DNA from 2 places in the Lysinibacillus sp. NPDC093190 genome. Region 2 is predicted to be linked to the other one. Evidence: riboswitches for the same ligand, from Rfam matches in the RefSeq annotation. Region 2 holds a riboswitch; the other holds the start of a gene.
The links. Region 2 has a riboswitch for cobalamin ahead of nikA (nickel ABC transporter substrate-binding protein). Riboswitches for the same ligand answer to the same signal wherever they lie in the genome.
Positions count from the first base shown of each region.

Region 1: another riboswitch for cobalamin. It lies ahead of ACQKOF_RS14035 (ABC transporter substrate-binding protein); the one in region 2 lies ahead of nikA (nickel ABC transporter substrate-binding protein).

Region 1 covers NZ_JBNNVG010000016.1:80,288-88,320, forward strand. Annotated here, with positions in the region: gene ACQKOF_RS14020 (hypothetical protein) at 17-145, shown strand; gene ACQKOF_RS14025 (hypothetical protein) at 233-997, shown strand; gene ACQKOF_RS14030 (GTP-binding protein) at 1,185-3,125, opposite strand; cobalamin riboswitch at 3,282-3,467, shown strand; gene ACQKOF_RS14035 (ABC transporter substrate-binding protein) at 3,636-4,637, shown strand; gene ACQKOF_RS14040 (precorrin-3B methylase) at 4,691-5,365, shown strand; gene ACQKOF_RS14045 (hypothetical protein) at 5,478-5,894, opposite strand; gene ACQKOF_RS14050 (hypothetical protein) at 6,105-6,230, shown strand; gene ACQKOF_RS14055 (ribokinase) at 6,265-7,215, shown strand; gene ACQKOF_RS14060 (S9 family peptidase) at 7,354-8,033, shown strand, end outside.
Region 2 covers NZ_JBNNVG010000009.1:107,759-115,791, forward strand. Annotated here, with positions in the region: gene ACQKOF_RS09765 (SCO family protein) at 75-683, shown strand; gene ACQKOF_RS09770 (RNA polymerase sigma factor) at 792-1,310, shown strand; gene ACQKOF_RS09775 (hypothetical protein) at 1,303-1,755, shown strand; gene ACQKOF_RS09780 (hypothetical protein) at 1,771-2,208, shown strand; partial or broken gene ACQKOF_RS09785 (DUF1572 family protein) at 2,375-2,900, shown strand; cobalamin riboswitch at 3,058-3,256, shown strand; gene nikA (nickel ABC transporter substrate-binding protein) at 3,614-5,224, shown strand; gene nikB (nickel ABC transporter permease) at 5,300-6,253, shown strand; gene ACQKOF_RS09800 (ABC transporter permease) at 6,255-7,064, shown strand; gene ACQKOF_RS09805 (ABC transporter ATP-binding protein) at 7,076-7,852, shown strand; gene ACQKOF_RS09810 (ABC transporter ATP-binding protein) at 7,865-8,033, shown strand, end outside.

The DNA.
Region 1 (8,033 bases), on a different contig from region 2:
AATAGGAGGTGGCATGTTGACAAAACAGAATGCTCTGTTCGTCACTGTACGTCAAACGCCCAAAATAAAAGAAGGTATTGGCAATCGAGCTAATTCTTTGATATTTGGGCATTGTTTGACATTATATGATGAACGAAAAAGATAGAATGAAGGATTTCCTCGCGTTAATAGGAAATCCTTTTTTTACTGATGACTTCCGTTTTGAAAATATGTACGAAAAGAGGATGCAAGTATGACGAATATTCATGTATATACAGCACAGGATTCGCAATATTTAGATATGAAAATTTGTAAGCAGCCACGCACTGAAGTTACTAAGAAAGCTACAACAAGAATGGTTATAGAATCACTTGTTGATCAATTAATAGCTAGTAATCTTATTAGTAATGAACGATTATTTGAGCAAATTTTATATAACAAAGATATTATTTGGATTCAAAATGAAAATATTAATGGGCACCTTTTTGCAAAGGCGGATATGACAGATCAGCTTAAAACAAAAACAAATAGTTTTATGATGTATATGCCGACAAATCCAATTGTGTATGAGGTGAATGGTGAGCATTATCATTTAATTACACGGATTGATTCGACGCGTGCAAAACCAAATTTAGAGCGACTTTCCCAAGATCCTAATCCAATATTAAGTGCTGCTCGGGTCAATGATTTATTGTGCTCGATAGTAATGCGCTTTTATGAAACATATTTAGAGGATTTATCACAGGTAGCTCATAAAGACAAACAACTGATTAATTTTGTAGAGCGAGAGTATCAGCAATTTTTAGAAGCTGTGAAGGAGCTAAATGATTATCATTTAAACTGGCACCCACGTGGTAACGGTCATGAACTATTGCTTGAATTAATTGATAATTTGCAACTTTTGAGAAGCCGACCGGGCAAGGTTTTAATTGATTTTTCTAATTCCCATAGTCACGTTGTGGTGGAACCTTCATATCGCATTTTTAAACAAGCACAGAAAACAGTACAAGCTTTATAAAAAAAATCGCGCGGGGTGAAGAAGAATACCCGTGAACTGGAGTGGTATACCTGCGAAGTAGAGTAAATACACGCGGAAGCAAAGCAAATACCCGTGCAAAGCAAGATTACCCGCAATAGCATAGTAAATCCCCACGAAACATAATAAACAGGACAATGATATAAAATCATGTCCTGTTTTTATGAATTTAGTCAATACAATGCATAGCTGCCGCTGCCTCATGCCATGGAACGGAGTAGCCTTTGCCTTTTGCACAAAAAATACTCGAGGATGTATATTCGGGGTCGGCGTTTTTATCGTAGTCAATTTGCGCAATAATGTCTTCTGTATTGTGACACATATCATAACCATCAAATTGTAGAGAAAGTACGCCCTTACCATTAGTGTAGGCGGCAAAGGTTGTACTGTAGCTCATAAATGTTGCGACAGGGGCTCGACCAGTTAAAATCGCATCATGTTCAGTTAAAATTGGCGCATCAAATGTACCAGCAGCTTGTTGAATATCGGTCATCATGCGGCCGATAAAATCACTAGGAGCTTTTAGCTTAAAGCGGTAATACGGCTCTAGTAATACATTTTCTGCTTGCTCCAGCCCTTGCCGTAATGCTCGGAATGTTGCTTCACGGAAGTCGCCACCATCAGTATGTTTAATATGTGCGCGTCCCGTTAAAAGAGTGAAGCGAACATCTGTCACGGGGAATCCTGTTAACAGCCCATGATGATCGCGCTCGAATAAATGTTTTTCAATGAGTCGTTGATGCCCGACCGATAAATCATCCGCATGACATGCATTGACAAATGTATTGCCAGTAACGCGTGTATTTGGCTCCATCAATAAATGTACTTCTGCATAATGCTTTAATGGCTCAAAATGACCATAGCCCGTCACCGTTGTTGCGATCGTTTCCATATATAAAATCTGTGGTTCGCTAAATGAAATGTCTAGTGAGAAGCGTTTATTAAGCACGTCGATCAGAACTTCGAGTTGGATGACACCCATAATATGTACATGAATTTCTTGAAATTTTTCATGCCACAGCACACGTAATGATGGCTCTTCCGCTTCGAGTATGCGGAAAATTTTTAATACTTCCTTTATATGCTGATCGCCTTCATATTGTACTTTCGCTTGTAATGTCGGTACTAATTCATAGGGCTGCGGGTTACCTGAATTACCAATGATATCTCCGATGTTTGCTTCACTAATTCCTTTAACTGCGAAAATCTCCCCAGCCTCGACCTCTTGAACTGTTACATAACGGCTGCCATTGTATAGTCGAATCTCAGTCACTTTTTCTGTTACATCTCCAAAGGAAAATTCATCACGCACATGTAACGTTCCCTGCAATGCCTTTAAAAAAGTTAAGCGTTGATGTCCATCATGACGAATTTTAAACACCTCACCTTGAAACGGGGCATTGTTATGAAAATGTATCTCTGTAAGTAGGAGAAGCTGTGCTAGGAATTCCTTTATCCCAATATCTTTCAAGGCAGAGCCAGAAAAACATAGAAAGGCCTTTTCCTGTTTAACCATCGTTTGTAAATGAGTAAGGCAGCTAGAGCTATCCAATGTCTCATTAAGAAAAGCATCGAGAAGCTGCTCATCACGTTCTGCAAGCCACTCCATCATGTGGTTGGAAACATAGTCAGAACGGAGCGGGTCATCTACGAATAGTACATCCTCAGAGCAATCCTTTTGAAGCTGTGCCATAACGGCTTCAACATCTGCCCCTTCACGGTCAATTTTGTTGATAAAGAAGAAGGTTGGGACGTGATATTGGCGTAAAAGTTGCCACACTGTTTCAGTATGACCTTGTAGTCCTTCAACCGCACTAACAATAATAATGGCATAATCCATAACTCGAATGGCACGCTCCATCTCTGGCGAGAAATCGACGTGTCCAGGTGTATCGATTAACGTATATGTATCATTTCCAATCGTCATGCGACCTTGCTCCGCAAAAATCGTAATGCCTCTTTGACGCTCTAACTCATGATTGTCTAGAAATGTGTCCTGGTGATCTACTCGCCCGCGGGCTTGAATACTGTTTGTATGAAATAGTAACTGCTCAGAAAATGTTGTTTTTCCTGCATCAACGTGAGCAAGTACTCCAATTGTTACATTCATAAAAAATCCTCGTTTCTATTAATTCATATCAACATTGTAACAGAATTGGGTAAAAAAATATTTCGTGTAGTGTTTATGTCGCAATAGTGTTAAAATATTTAATATATTTATTATTATGATTTATTTGTGAGATTGTGAATCTGATTATTTACAACAAAATAAAAACGACGTATTGGTGCAAATGATTTTGTCATTTGCTTAAAAGGGAAATCGGTGCAAATCCGATGCTGTCCCGCAACTGTAAATGGGGAGTCTATACGAGATGCCACTGTAGCTACGCTATGGGAAGGCGTATAGATGACGAACCTAAGCCAGGATACCTGCCAATATATATTTTTTACTTAAACCACGAGGATGGAGATAGTGAACAGGTTGAAGAACCTTTCTTTCGCTATGCTAACCTCTTGGAAACAAGGGGATTTTTTTATGCCCTTTTCTAGAAACTTAACTCGGTAGCAAAGAAGTCTAATGATTTCTTTCTATATATTTAACATCAAAGGAGAAGAGGACATGAAGAAATGGAAACACGTATGGCTTGTCTTTGCAATAGCATTGATCGCTGTACTAGGCGCGTGTAACGCAAAGGACAAACCAGAATCTGCAGCAAAAGATGAGAAGGTAGAGCCTTCACATGCTGAAACGACAGAAGTAACGATTGAAAATAATGGAACAACACAAGTATATAAGGAAGCACCAAAAAAAGCGATTAGCTTAAATCAACACGTGACAGAAATTATGCTGGCTTTAGGTTTAGAAGATTCAATGGTAGGGACGGCATACTTAGATGACAAAATTTATGAGCCCTTGCAAGCTGCCTACAATAAAGTACCTGTGTTAGCTGAACAGTATCCTTCAAAGGAGCAGGTTATTAATGCTGAGGCAGACTTTTTATACGGTGGTTGGAAAAGTGCCTTTGGAGAGAAAGGTGTTGGTACACCTGAAGAGCTTGAGGTCTTAGGGATTCACACTTATTTACATACTGCCTCAAATATGACGAAACCAACTTTAGACGATATTTTCACAGATATTCGAAATATCGCAAAAATTTTCCGCGTTGAGGATCGTGGAGAAGCTTTAATTGAGAAAATGACAAAGGATGTAGATGCAGTACGAGCAAAATTACCGCAAGATGGGAAAGAACTGCGGGTATTAGTGTTTGATAGTGGTGATAAAGATGTCTTTACTGCTGGACAGAACTTTATGAATGAGCTTGTTAGTATGTCTGGCGGTAAAAATATTTTTGGTGATGTAGAATCAGGATGGACTACGGTATCAAAAGAGAATGTAGTAGAACGAAATCCAGAAGTTGTTGTTGTCGTTGATTACGGAGAAACAACGGCGAAAGAAAAAATAAATTTCTTAAAAAATGATCCAGCCTTAAAGGAAACGGAAGCAGTAAAAAATGAACGCTTTGTGATCTTACCGCTTTCTGCTGCGTCAGAAGGAGTTCGTGCTGCAGAAGCCATTCAAGTATTAGCAAAAGGCTTCTATCCTGACAGCTTTAAAAACTAGAAATAATCTGGGCTAGCGTTTTGCTAGCTCCTTTTTCATAAGGAGAATTATTTATGAATGCATTCCGTACGAATATACCGGACAAAACCTTTGAAAAGCTAAACAATAAAGGGGGTTTTACTCGTCTTGCCGTAAGTCCTGGTATTATTAATAAACATTATACGCCTGCACAATTTCAAACAATAGCGAAGGTTGTAGGGGAGACCGGTGCGATCAAATACTCTGCCTCTTTCAGCATATTATTATCTATTCCAACAGTAGATGTAGCAAATACGATTGGGGAGCTAGAAAATGCTGGTCTGTATGTGGCAAAGCAAGGGCCAATTGTAGCGATGAAGGCCTGTGATTTTTGTGACGGTGATAAGATGGAGGCAGCACCGATTACTGAACAGCTATATCATGCATTAGCAGGAATAACGGTCCCTACAGGATTACGTTTAAATGTCAATGGCTGTGCCTCAGCCTGTTATAATGCGGTCTATGATGATATTGGGCTTGTCTATCAAAAGGATAGCTTTGACGTCTATTTAGGAGCAGTACCAATGGGGGCGAATGCACAAGCCGGAACGCTGTTTGCAAAAAGGGTAGGAGTAGAGCAGGTTGAAGGATTTTTAAGGCAAATCATTGAGTTCTATAAGGAACACGCTCGTCCGAATGAACCTTTTTATAAATTTTATCGCAGAACAAAATCTGCTGATTATTGGGAGTTATTAAAAAGTAAGACTTAATCCTAGATTCATAATCATCTCGTTTTACCGCAATAAAATGCCTACAGAAATAAATTGTAGGCATTTCAATTGCATGGTTTTCTAATTTGGTATTTAGTAAAGTATCTATAACCTAATTTTCTAAGTACTTTCCGTTCCGATATGCATTATTTTCGAAAGATACGTAAGCTTGAATGACTTTACCATTTTCTACTCTATATCCATAAAGCACTGTTGGTTCATCATCAAATTTCACTTGTATTTCGTATCTATTTGATGTTGTTGACAATGAATCTTTGTCTACACTAATTTTCCAAGATGCATTTGAGTATTTCTCTTCTAAATGTTCTTCAACCATTTGAGTATATTTATTATATTTTGCATCCTGTATATATGGACGAACAATTAGTAATACTGCATAGCTTAAAAGGATAATAGCTACAAAACTATACAAAATTATTTTTCCTCTTTTTCTAAAAAAGAATGAGATTACGAAAAAGAAATAAATAATGCCAAACACAAAAGATAGCTCTAATGCTTTTAAATCCATATATCTATCTCCTAATAAAATCAATTTTAATTAGATTTTTCTATTTTAATTATAGCCTATGTAATATAGCATTGCTCCAAAAAAGTTGAGGTTAATAAGAGTGCCTTCTTTATTGAAGGTGGATTTGATTTACTACTGACCCAAAAGTTCAACTAGTTCTTTAGAAAGATTTAGAAGGTTCTTTATTGTATAGATCCAGCAATTGTTGTAATGGCAAATCGTAAAATTATTGCAGATGATGTTTCAGAACATATTTTTTATAATCCTGTGATAGTAGAAGAAAGTATACTGAAGCCGCCTGCAGTTGCTAAAAAGGCCAATTATTATCCGTATTAAAGAAAAGAGATTTTATGAAAGGATGATAACTGGCATGCATATTTCATTAGTTGGGAGCATTAATATCGATCTTGTCTTTCGTGTTCCTTATATTGTAAATAATGGTGAAACGCTTCACAGTGCGTTCCATAGTGTTTATTACGGTGGAAAAGGTGCTAATCAAGCTGTAGCAGCAAGTCAGCTAGGAGAAAATGTTCATTTTATTGGAAAAGAAGGCAAAGATGATTTCGGGGAGCACGCGATAAGAAATTTAAAAGATAAAGGCGTTTATGTTGATTCCATTCGAAAGGAGGGAGCTACTGGGCAAGCGATAATCCAAGTGACAGATGCCGGTGATAATGCGATTGTTTTGTTTCCTGGTGCAAACTTTCTAGTTACTCCTAAACAAATTGAACAGGAAGCTACTATCATTTCTTCAAGCAAAGCACTTCTTCTTCAACTTGAAATACCGCTAGATGCAGTTGAAAAGGCAGTGGAAATCGCATCTCAACATGGAAAAATCATCATCCTAAATCCAGCACCATCTCTAAAATTACCAGATTCTTTATTGAAGAATATTACTTTTATAACTCCGAATGAAACAGAACTTGCACAGTTGATGGGGATTGAAGTGACAACAGAAGAAAATATTCGCTCCGCATGTAGGTCATTGTTAGATAAAGGGGTCGGAACGGTAGTCGTTACACTTGGATCTAAAGGCTCTTATTATATGAATCATGAAGAAAGTGGCTGGGTTTATGCGTTGCGTGTTGACACGATCGATACAACTGGTGCGGGAGACGCATTTAATGGAGCTTTGACAGTAGCACTATGTAGGGTGGGAGTCGCTTCGAAGTTCGATCGTTTTTGCCACGAAAGTTGCCGCTTATGTCGTTACTCAAATGGGTGCACAACCGCGTATCCCAGAATCAATCTTGAAATAAATGATATCCGTAGCTCTTCGTCATTATTGCGAAGCAGCTACGTTTTTTTTTTGATGCAGTAAGTCACCCGTTAGAATCTCACCACTGTAAAATCCTCTCTGAGATAAAAAACAATTTTTCCTTAAAAGCAGGAATAATACTTAGGGCGTCGAAATATTCTACATAAGTAATGAAATTTTAACACAAAGGGGATTTAAAATATGACTTTGAAACAAGGGATTCAACCAGAAGATCTATATCAATTAAAATCAGTGGCAGATCCACAAGTATCACCTGACGGAACAGAAGTTGTGTATGTAGAGACGCATATTGATGAGAAGAAAAAGGACTACGTGTCTAATTTATTTTACATAAACTTGCATGAAAAAAAGACTCAACAATGGACATTTGGAGAAGATAAAACGAATTCACCAGTTTGGTCTCCAGATGGCAGTAAAATCGCATTTGTATCAACGAGACATGGCAAGCCACAGATTTTTGTGCTTTCTAAAGCAGGTGGGGAAGCGAAACAACTTACTAATTGTAAAAACGGTGCGACATCACCAGTTTGGTCTCCATGTGGTAAGAATATTGCATTTGCAGTAAAGCTAGGTAAAAATGAAAGCATTTATGATAAAGCTGAAAATGATAAGAAAGATGATAAAGTACTTAAACCACTTGTAATAGAAAAGATGAAATATAAGTCAGATGCTGCTGGGTTTATTGATATGGAGCAATTTTCTCAAATTGCAATCGTCAATCTTGAATCTGGAGAATTAGAGCTAGTTACGGAAGGGAAACATAATTTACAACTTGGTACATGGTCTCCAAACGGAAAATACCTTTCTTACATTGCTGACTTAACAGAGGATCTAGATTTTTCATTCATAAGTGATATTTA
Region 2 (8,033 bases):
TCACTTGAGTGTCCTTGTCAATATTTACATCGTACGATAGGATGGGGGTAGTGTAAGTAGGGAGCGTGTTAGAGATGAGAAAAAAAATAATTGGGCTTGTTCTACTTTGTGTATTAGCTGCAGTGCTTAGTGCGTGTGGAAATACAAAATTTAAAGCAGATTATAACTTGGAATTACCAGATTTTGAACATGTCAATCAACGCGGAGAAAAAGTTTCTTTAGAGAGTTTAAAAGGAAAACCGTGGATTGGTATGTATATTTTCACAAATTGTACATCGATTTGCCCACCAATGTCCTTTAATATGACGCAAGTTCAAGAAAAGCTGAAGAAAAAAGGTGTGGAAGATTATAATATTGTTGCGTTTTCCGTTGATCCTGACGTAGATAAACCAGAAGTATTAGCTAATTATTTGAAAAAATATAATGTTCCAGATGAATCAAAATGGAATCTACTTACTGGTTATTCACAAAAATATATCGAGCAGTTCGCTGTGAAATCAACAAAAATAATCGTCAAAGATGATCCTAACACCGACCAAGTGATCCATGGGAATCAATTTTTCTTAGTCGATAAAAATGGCGTAATCGTAAAAATGTATACAGGGTTTGCTAAAAATATCGAGGATGTACCAATTGACACAATTGCATCAGATATAGAAACATATGTTGATGAAAATTTATAATGGATAAAAGGAAACCGTCTCAATTAATGATGAGACGGTTTTTTTATGGAGGAAAATTAATCTTTTATAACTTTAGCCTCGTTTATAGTGTAGAAGGAGGGAAAGATTTTGACTGATACCGAATATTTAGAGCAACTAATGGAACTACATACAGAACATTTATTTCGAATCGCTTACTACTATACGAAAGATCAACGAATAGCTGAGGATATTGTTCAAGATGTATTTATTAAATTCTATCATCACCAAAAGTATTATGAAGAAAGAGGGGAGATGAAGGCTTATTTAGCACGCATGACCATTAATAAATGTAAGGATTACTTAAAAAGCTGGGCTTATCGAAAAATTACATTTCAGCATAATTTTTTTGCTAAACAAAAAACTGTTTTAAAAAATACACTCATTCGTCAAGATGAACAAGCTCTTTTAGATGAAGCCATTTTACGGTTACCAATAAAGCAACGTGAAGCAATTGTCTATTTTTATTTGGAGGAAATGACGATCAAAGAGATAGCAGAGCTACTGACAATTCCTGAGGGTACCGTGAAATCTCGTTTAAAGAAAGGGAAGGAATTATTAAAAGTAGACTTACAGCATATTGAATGGGAGGTACTTTTCCATGGATAAGCATACAATGCACGTATTGAAGGATGTCTCAGCTCATAAAGAAGCAATCATTCATAAGGTTCGACAACAAGTTCAGCAAGAGACGTATCCTTCAAAGCAACTTTGGCCGTATCGTGCACTGGCCGTCCTGATGACATGCTCTCTCTTACTATTTATTGCATGGCAAGCTTCGAAACCGATTGACCATGTAACGACAGAAATACTTCATGAAGAAGAAAAACAATCATTCACCGATTTATTTCAAACAGAAGTTGAAGGAACAAAGACAACGTTCAGTCAGTTTTTTCAAATAGCAGATCGATTAGATCACCGCGAAAATATCAAATTTTATGCACCACTTCAGGACTTCGAGGCTATGCAAGCAGTGGCGGCTACTATGGAGAATGCTGTCAATCTAATAGATCCTGAAAATCTTCCATTTAAATCAAATTTACAGGAGGTCTAAGCGGTAACATCAGAGATGCAAGATGGTACCCTGCAAAAGCAATTTCAATTTAGTTATAAAGAAAAGTTTCTCACTGGAGTGGATCGTCAATATATTAATTTGACGGTAACAAATGTAAATCATAATCCTTTAGTAAACTATAACATTACGGAAGATAGTCAGCACTTTTCAGGGGAAATCACGAATGTAGGTTTGAATTTTATGAATCCTTTGTATGATCGTGCGATGACACCAGATAAAGGTTTCGCGTATGTATATTATAATTATGATGAGGCAGACAAGCGCATTTATCGAATGAGTACAAGAGCCAATGAGTTTTATACGTATTATAATGGCTATGTATATCAAATAGGCTATCAATTAAATGGTGATCAACAGGAAGCACAAGAAAAAATGGTTACTCTTGTAAGAGAATTTATCCCGCACATAAATTCATCGAAAGCAAAGAAGTAAGGTGGAAGATAAACTGCCTGGATTGGTGAAGGCTTAGCAATCAGTGGTGATAAAGAACCCCCCAGTGAGTATGTATTACTTTATTTTTGTCAACAACTAGTTACCAAATTGGCACATCTCATTCTGTCTATATTAAAATAGTAGAAAAGAGGATGGGGGTTCAACAATGACGGTAGCGCAAACGTATTTAAATGTTGTCCAAAAAAGATTTAGAAGTGTCAAAGAGCTAGGCGATAAAACACTCGTCCAACTGGAAGTGGCCCAATTGCACTGGGCGTATAATGAAGATTCAAACAGTATCGCAGTGATTGTAAAACATGTAAGTGGTAATATGATGTCGAGATGGACAGACTTTCTAACGACAGATGGTGAGAAAGCAACGAGAAATCGTGATGATGAATTTACCGATAGCCTTCAGTCAAAAGAAGAGGTTATGACTGTATGGGGAAAGGGCTGGCAAGTCTTTACAAGGATTAACGGAAGCTGATTTACAAGGGTTTGTAACGATAAGAGGAGAACAGCATTCCGTGATAGATGCTATCGAAAGACAGATGTCCCACTACTCACAACATGTCGGTCAAATCGTTTACATCGCTAAGCAACTAAAGGGCACTGAGTGGCAAACATTAAGTATTCCAAAGGGACAATCTCAGGCTTATACTGAGTCTATGGTAAAAAAACATCAACAATAGAAATGGGGCCGTCTCACTAGTATGAGATGGCTTTTTTTGATGGAATGTACATAACTATCTTTAAAATAAAAAAGCATTTAAAAATCTCGAAACTTTATTATATTCAGAAAATAAAATTGACGTGTGTCTTTGAAGCGTGTTATGTTTATTATTAAATTTAATAATTACCATTACAAGTTTTAGGTGAAAAATAATTTTTCACTCAATTAAAAGGAAAATGGGTGTAAATCCCATGCTGTCCCGCAGCTGTAAATGAGGAGTTTTGTTTCAAAAAATACCACTAAGTAAGTACTTGGGAAGGTGAAGCAAAATGAAGATTCATAAGCCAGAATGCCTGCTTGTAATAAGATTCATTGTAGATCTACGAAAGATAGGGAGATGGATGGAAGGCTTTTAATGATGAGTTTTTCTATCCTTATTCATATGGAATAAGGATTTTTTTATGCTTTTTTCTAATCTTAGTAGTTTACATCAAAGTGAGGTGCGAATAAAGAGAGAGCATAGTTTTATGTATTTAATACAAAAACAACTTTGAAACCTCGTAGTGTTTGTTATACGAAATTAGCAAGACAAATTGTTTGGTTAGCGGCGGAATTTCGGGTTTTAGCGGCGTTCCCCGAATGCTATGAGTTTTAAATTAGAAGTATTGTGGAGAAGTATAATAATATATCAATCTTCTTTCTAGCATCAATAAATAGACAGGAGCAAAATTAATGTTATTCAAAAAGAATTTATTGCCTTTCATTCTATTACTGATGTTAACCATTTTAGCAGGGTGTTCAAGCTCGAATGAAGGTAATGGAAGTACAACAAAAGATAACGAAGGAAAAATGATAACAATTGGCTGGCCGCTAGATATAGGGCCTTTAAATCCGCATACTTATTTACCAAATCAAATGACTGCGCAAGCAATGGTGTATGAATCATTGGTAGAGTATAACGATGACGGGACAATATCCCCGAAATTAGCAGAGAGATGGGAAATCTCTGACGATAAAAAAGCTTACATATTTCATCTTAGACAAGATGTCAAATACTCTGATGGGACAGCCTTTAATGCAGATAATGTTATTCGTAATTTTAAAGCAGTTTTAGCAGATCGTGAAACACACTCCTGGATGGGGATGGTGAATCATATTGTAGATGTTGTGAAAGAAGATGATTATACAATTCGTTTACAGTTAGATGCACCCTACTACCCCGTATTAAACGAATTGGCGTTTGTTCGACCATTTCGCTTCTTAGAGGATAACGGATTCCCTGAGGGAGATGCAACTAATAAAGGTATTAAAGCTCCGATTGGAACAGGTCCTTGGGTATTAACGGAATACAAAAAAGATCAATATGCAATTTTTAGCCGCAATGAACATTATTGGGGTGAAAAGCCACTGGTAGACAAAGTAAAAGTGAAAATTATTCCTGATTCAGAATCTATGTCACTGGCATTTGAAAATGAAGAATTAGATTTAATTTATGGTCGTGGCATTATTAGCTTAGATAACTACACTTTCTTAAAAGATAGCGGTAAATACAAAACGGCTACATCTGAGCCTTTATCTACACGTGCATTACTGTTTAACACACAATCTGGACCATTAGCAGAATTAAAAGTACGTCAGGCTATTCAATATGCTATTAATAAAGAACAAATGGTTGAAAGTATTACCCATGGTACAGAAAAAGTTGCCAATACGCTATTTTGGGATGCTATTCCATATGCCAATATTGAGTTAAAAACAATCCTATTCAATCCAGAAAAAGCCCAGCAGCTATTAGATGAAGCAGGTTGGACATTACAAAAAGGTGATAAAATCCGTTCCAAAAATGGGCAACCTCTTAAATTAGATTTAATTTATATTGCAACGGATGCCATCCAAAAACCTATGGCAGAATTAATGCAAGGGGAATTAGCAAAAATAGGCGTCCAATTAAACCTTGAAGGCGCTGATGTTATGGTAGGGCTCCAAAAATTGATGGATAATCAAGTAGATATTAATTTCTGGCGTACAAACGGTCCGCCAACAGACCCACACAGCTTCGCAAACGAATCAGCAACACCGAATGCAAATGGCGTTTATGAAGCAAAATTAGGCCTAGATAACGTAGTACAAATTGATGACAAAATACATCAATTATTAATTGGTACTGATGAAGCAGAACGTGTTCAATTGTATAAAGATATTTTAACAATGTTCCATGACCAAGCATTATTCTATCCAATTTCATATGAAACGAATACCGTTATATACCATAAAAATATGAAAGATTTTAACCCTCGTGCATCTGAATATGATATTCCTTATGCTCAAATGGATTTAAAGTAAGAGAATGAAAAGAGAGTGGGTCTAAACTGACTCCTCTCTTTTTGCACTATGAAGACTTGGGAAGTGATGAAAGAAATGTACGAATCAACTTGGCTTTTTTGCCTAAAACGAGTTATTACATTACCATTTGTCTTACTAGGGGTTTCAATCATGACCTTCTTATTTATTCGTTTTGTTCCAGTAGAGCCAGCGGAAGTAATACTTAGATTGTCAGGAATCACACCGACGGCAGAAGCAATACAGGCGCTACGATCGGAATTGGGCACTGATCAACCTTTGTTGATTCAATATTTTATATGGCTAAAAGGTGTGTTGCACTTCGATTTTGGTACATCGTTTGTGAGTAAATTACCCGTTGCCCAAGAAATATTAGAAAAACTACCGGCAACTTTTGAATTAGCCCTAGCTGCATTTGTATGTATTATTGGCTTTAGTATTCCTCTAGGTATTATAAGTGCTCTTTATAAAAATTCCGTATTTGATAAGATTATAGGCTTATTATCCATTATTAGTGTATCCATCCCAACTTTTTGGTTAGGTTTTTTTCTTCTATCCTTATTTAGTTTGAAGCTAGGCATTTTCCCGACAAATGGTAAAGGGACTATTTTACATATAATTTTACCAGCAGTATCTTTGGCATTACCCACTATTGGATTGTTTGTTCAGTCAATTCGTACAAGCGTCATAGAAGAATTACAAAAATATTATGTTCAGTATGCACATTTACGGGGGTTAAAAAAATCTGTTATTCTCAGTCGACATGTCTTCAAAAATGCTGCTATTCCGCTAACGACGATGCTTGGTATGACACTTGGAAATTTATTGGGTGGGGCTGTTATTGTAGAGCAGATATTTAGCTGGCCGGGTTTAGGTCGCTACTTAATAGAATCAATTATTAATAGGGATTATCCAGTTGTGCAATGTTATGTTCTAATAATCGCTATTATTTATGTTTTTGCTAATTTATGTACAGATATATTACATCGAGTTCTTGATCCTCATTTAATGATGGTGAGGGGGAGAGAGTAGAGTGATTAAATTGCACAAAAGATTAAACGGTAAACAATTGATTAGTATAGCTTCACTCACATTCATTGGGCTGTTGGGGCTTTTTGCTCCTTTGATCATGCCGAATGATCCTTTTTTGGTGGATGTGTCTAAAAAGATTTTAGCTCCATCATGGGCATATCCTTTCGGCACAGATCATTTAGGGCGATGTATACTTTCACGTATACTGTTGGGTATTCGCTATTCTTTAGGATCAGCTATATTCATTCAATTAATAGCAAGCTTTTTTGCTATATGCATAGGGGCAATAGTAGCTTTCAAGAGAGGAATCATTGATTATTTATTTATTCGTATCTGTGATATTTTATTAGCTTTCCCAACGCTTGTTCTTGCATTTGGACTGCTAGGTATTTTGGGTCCAAGCTTAAGAAATGTATTATTGGCGCTTATTTTTACTCAAACTATTTATTATTCAAGAATTTTAAGAGGCTTATTTATAAGCGTTAATGAAAAAGAGTTTATAAAAGCTGCTAAAATTAGTGGAACTTCAGGGGTTAAGTTAATCCTACGCCATTTCGTGCCAAATATAATGGCGCCGATGCTGACGATTATTTCTTTAGATTTAGGAAAAGTAATTTTAGAAATTGCTGGCTTTTCATTTATTGGTGTAGGTGTTCAAGCTCCTACTCCTGAGTGGGGAATGATGATAAGTGAAGGTAAACAGTATATTCGACAACATCCTGAACTTATGCTTTATCCAGGTGTGGCAATAATCATCGTAGTCCTATTATTTAATATTTTGTCTAGTCCTAACAAGCAAGTTGATCATTGAAAGGGATAGCTATGGAAAGAAAAATCTTATTACAAGTCAAAGATTTAACTGTGCAAATAGATGAAAAGGAAATCTTATCTTCTATAAATTTAACCGCATATAAAGGCCGTATATTGGGAATTATCGGTGAAAGTGGTAGTGGTAAGTCGATGTTATGTCATGCAATTATGCAATCTCTTCCGGCTATGGCGAAATCGACGGGCCAAATTTTATATCAAAATATTGATTTAACATCTGTAACAAAAGAAAAATTGAGAGATTATCGAGGAAAGCATTTATCGATGATTACACAAAATCCATTGGTAGCGTTTGATAGTAATCAAACATTAGAAATGCATTTTCGGGAAACATTAAAAGCACATTACGTCATGAATAAAAAAGAAGTAAGACAGATAGCTATTTCAGCAATGGATAAAGTAAATTTACCTAATCCAGAAAAGCTTTTACAGTATTATCCTTTCCAATTGAGTGGAGGGATGCTGCAACGTGTCATGATTGCTCTTTCTTTTGCGATGCAGCCTACATTATACATTGCCGATGAACCTACAACGGCTCTTGATACAGTCAATCAAAAGAAAATATTAACATTGTTCAATCAAATTCGAAATGAAACCGATGCAGCGATTATTATTGTTACACATGATCTTGGCGTTATTGCTGAACTTGCTGATGAAGTGGCTGTTATGTATAAGGGAGAACTCATTGAGCGGGCGAATGTCTTTGATTTTTTTGACGCTCCACAGCATTGGTATACAAAAAAACTTTTACAATCGAGAATTACTTTTTAGAGGTGGTAGAAGATGGCTCTACTAGAAGTGGTAAATGTTGAGAAGTACTATAATCAGAGGCAGTCATTTATACAAAAAGAACTAGAAATACCAGTATTACAAGAGGTCACATTTTCACTTCAGGAAGGCGAATGTTTAGGAATAGTCGGTCAAAGTGGCTCAGGAAAAAGTACATTAGGTC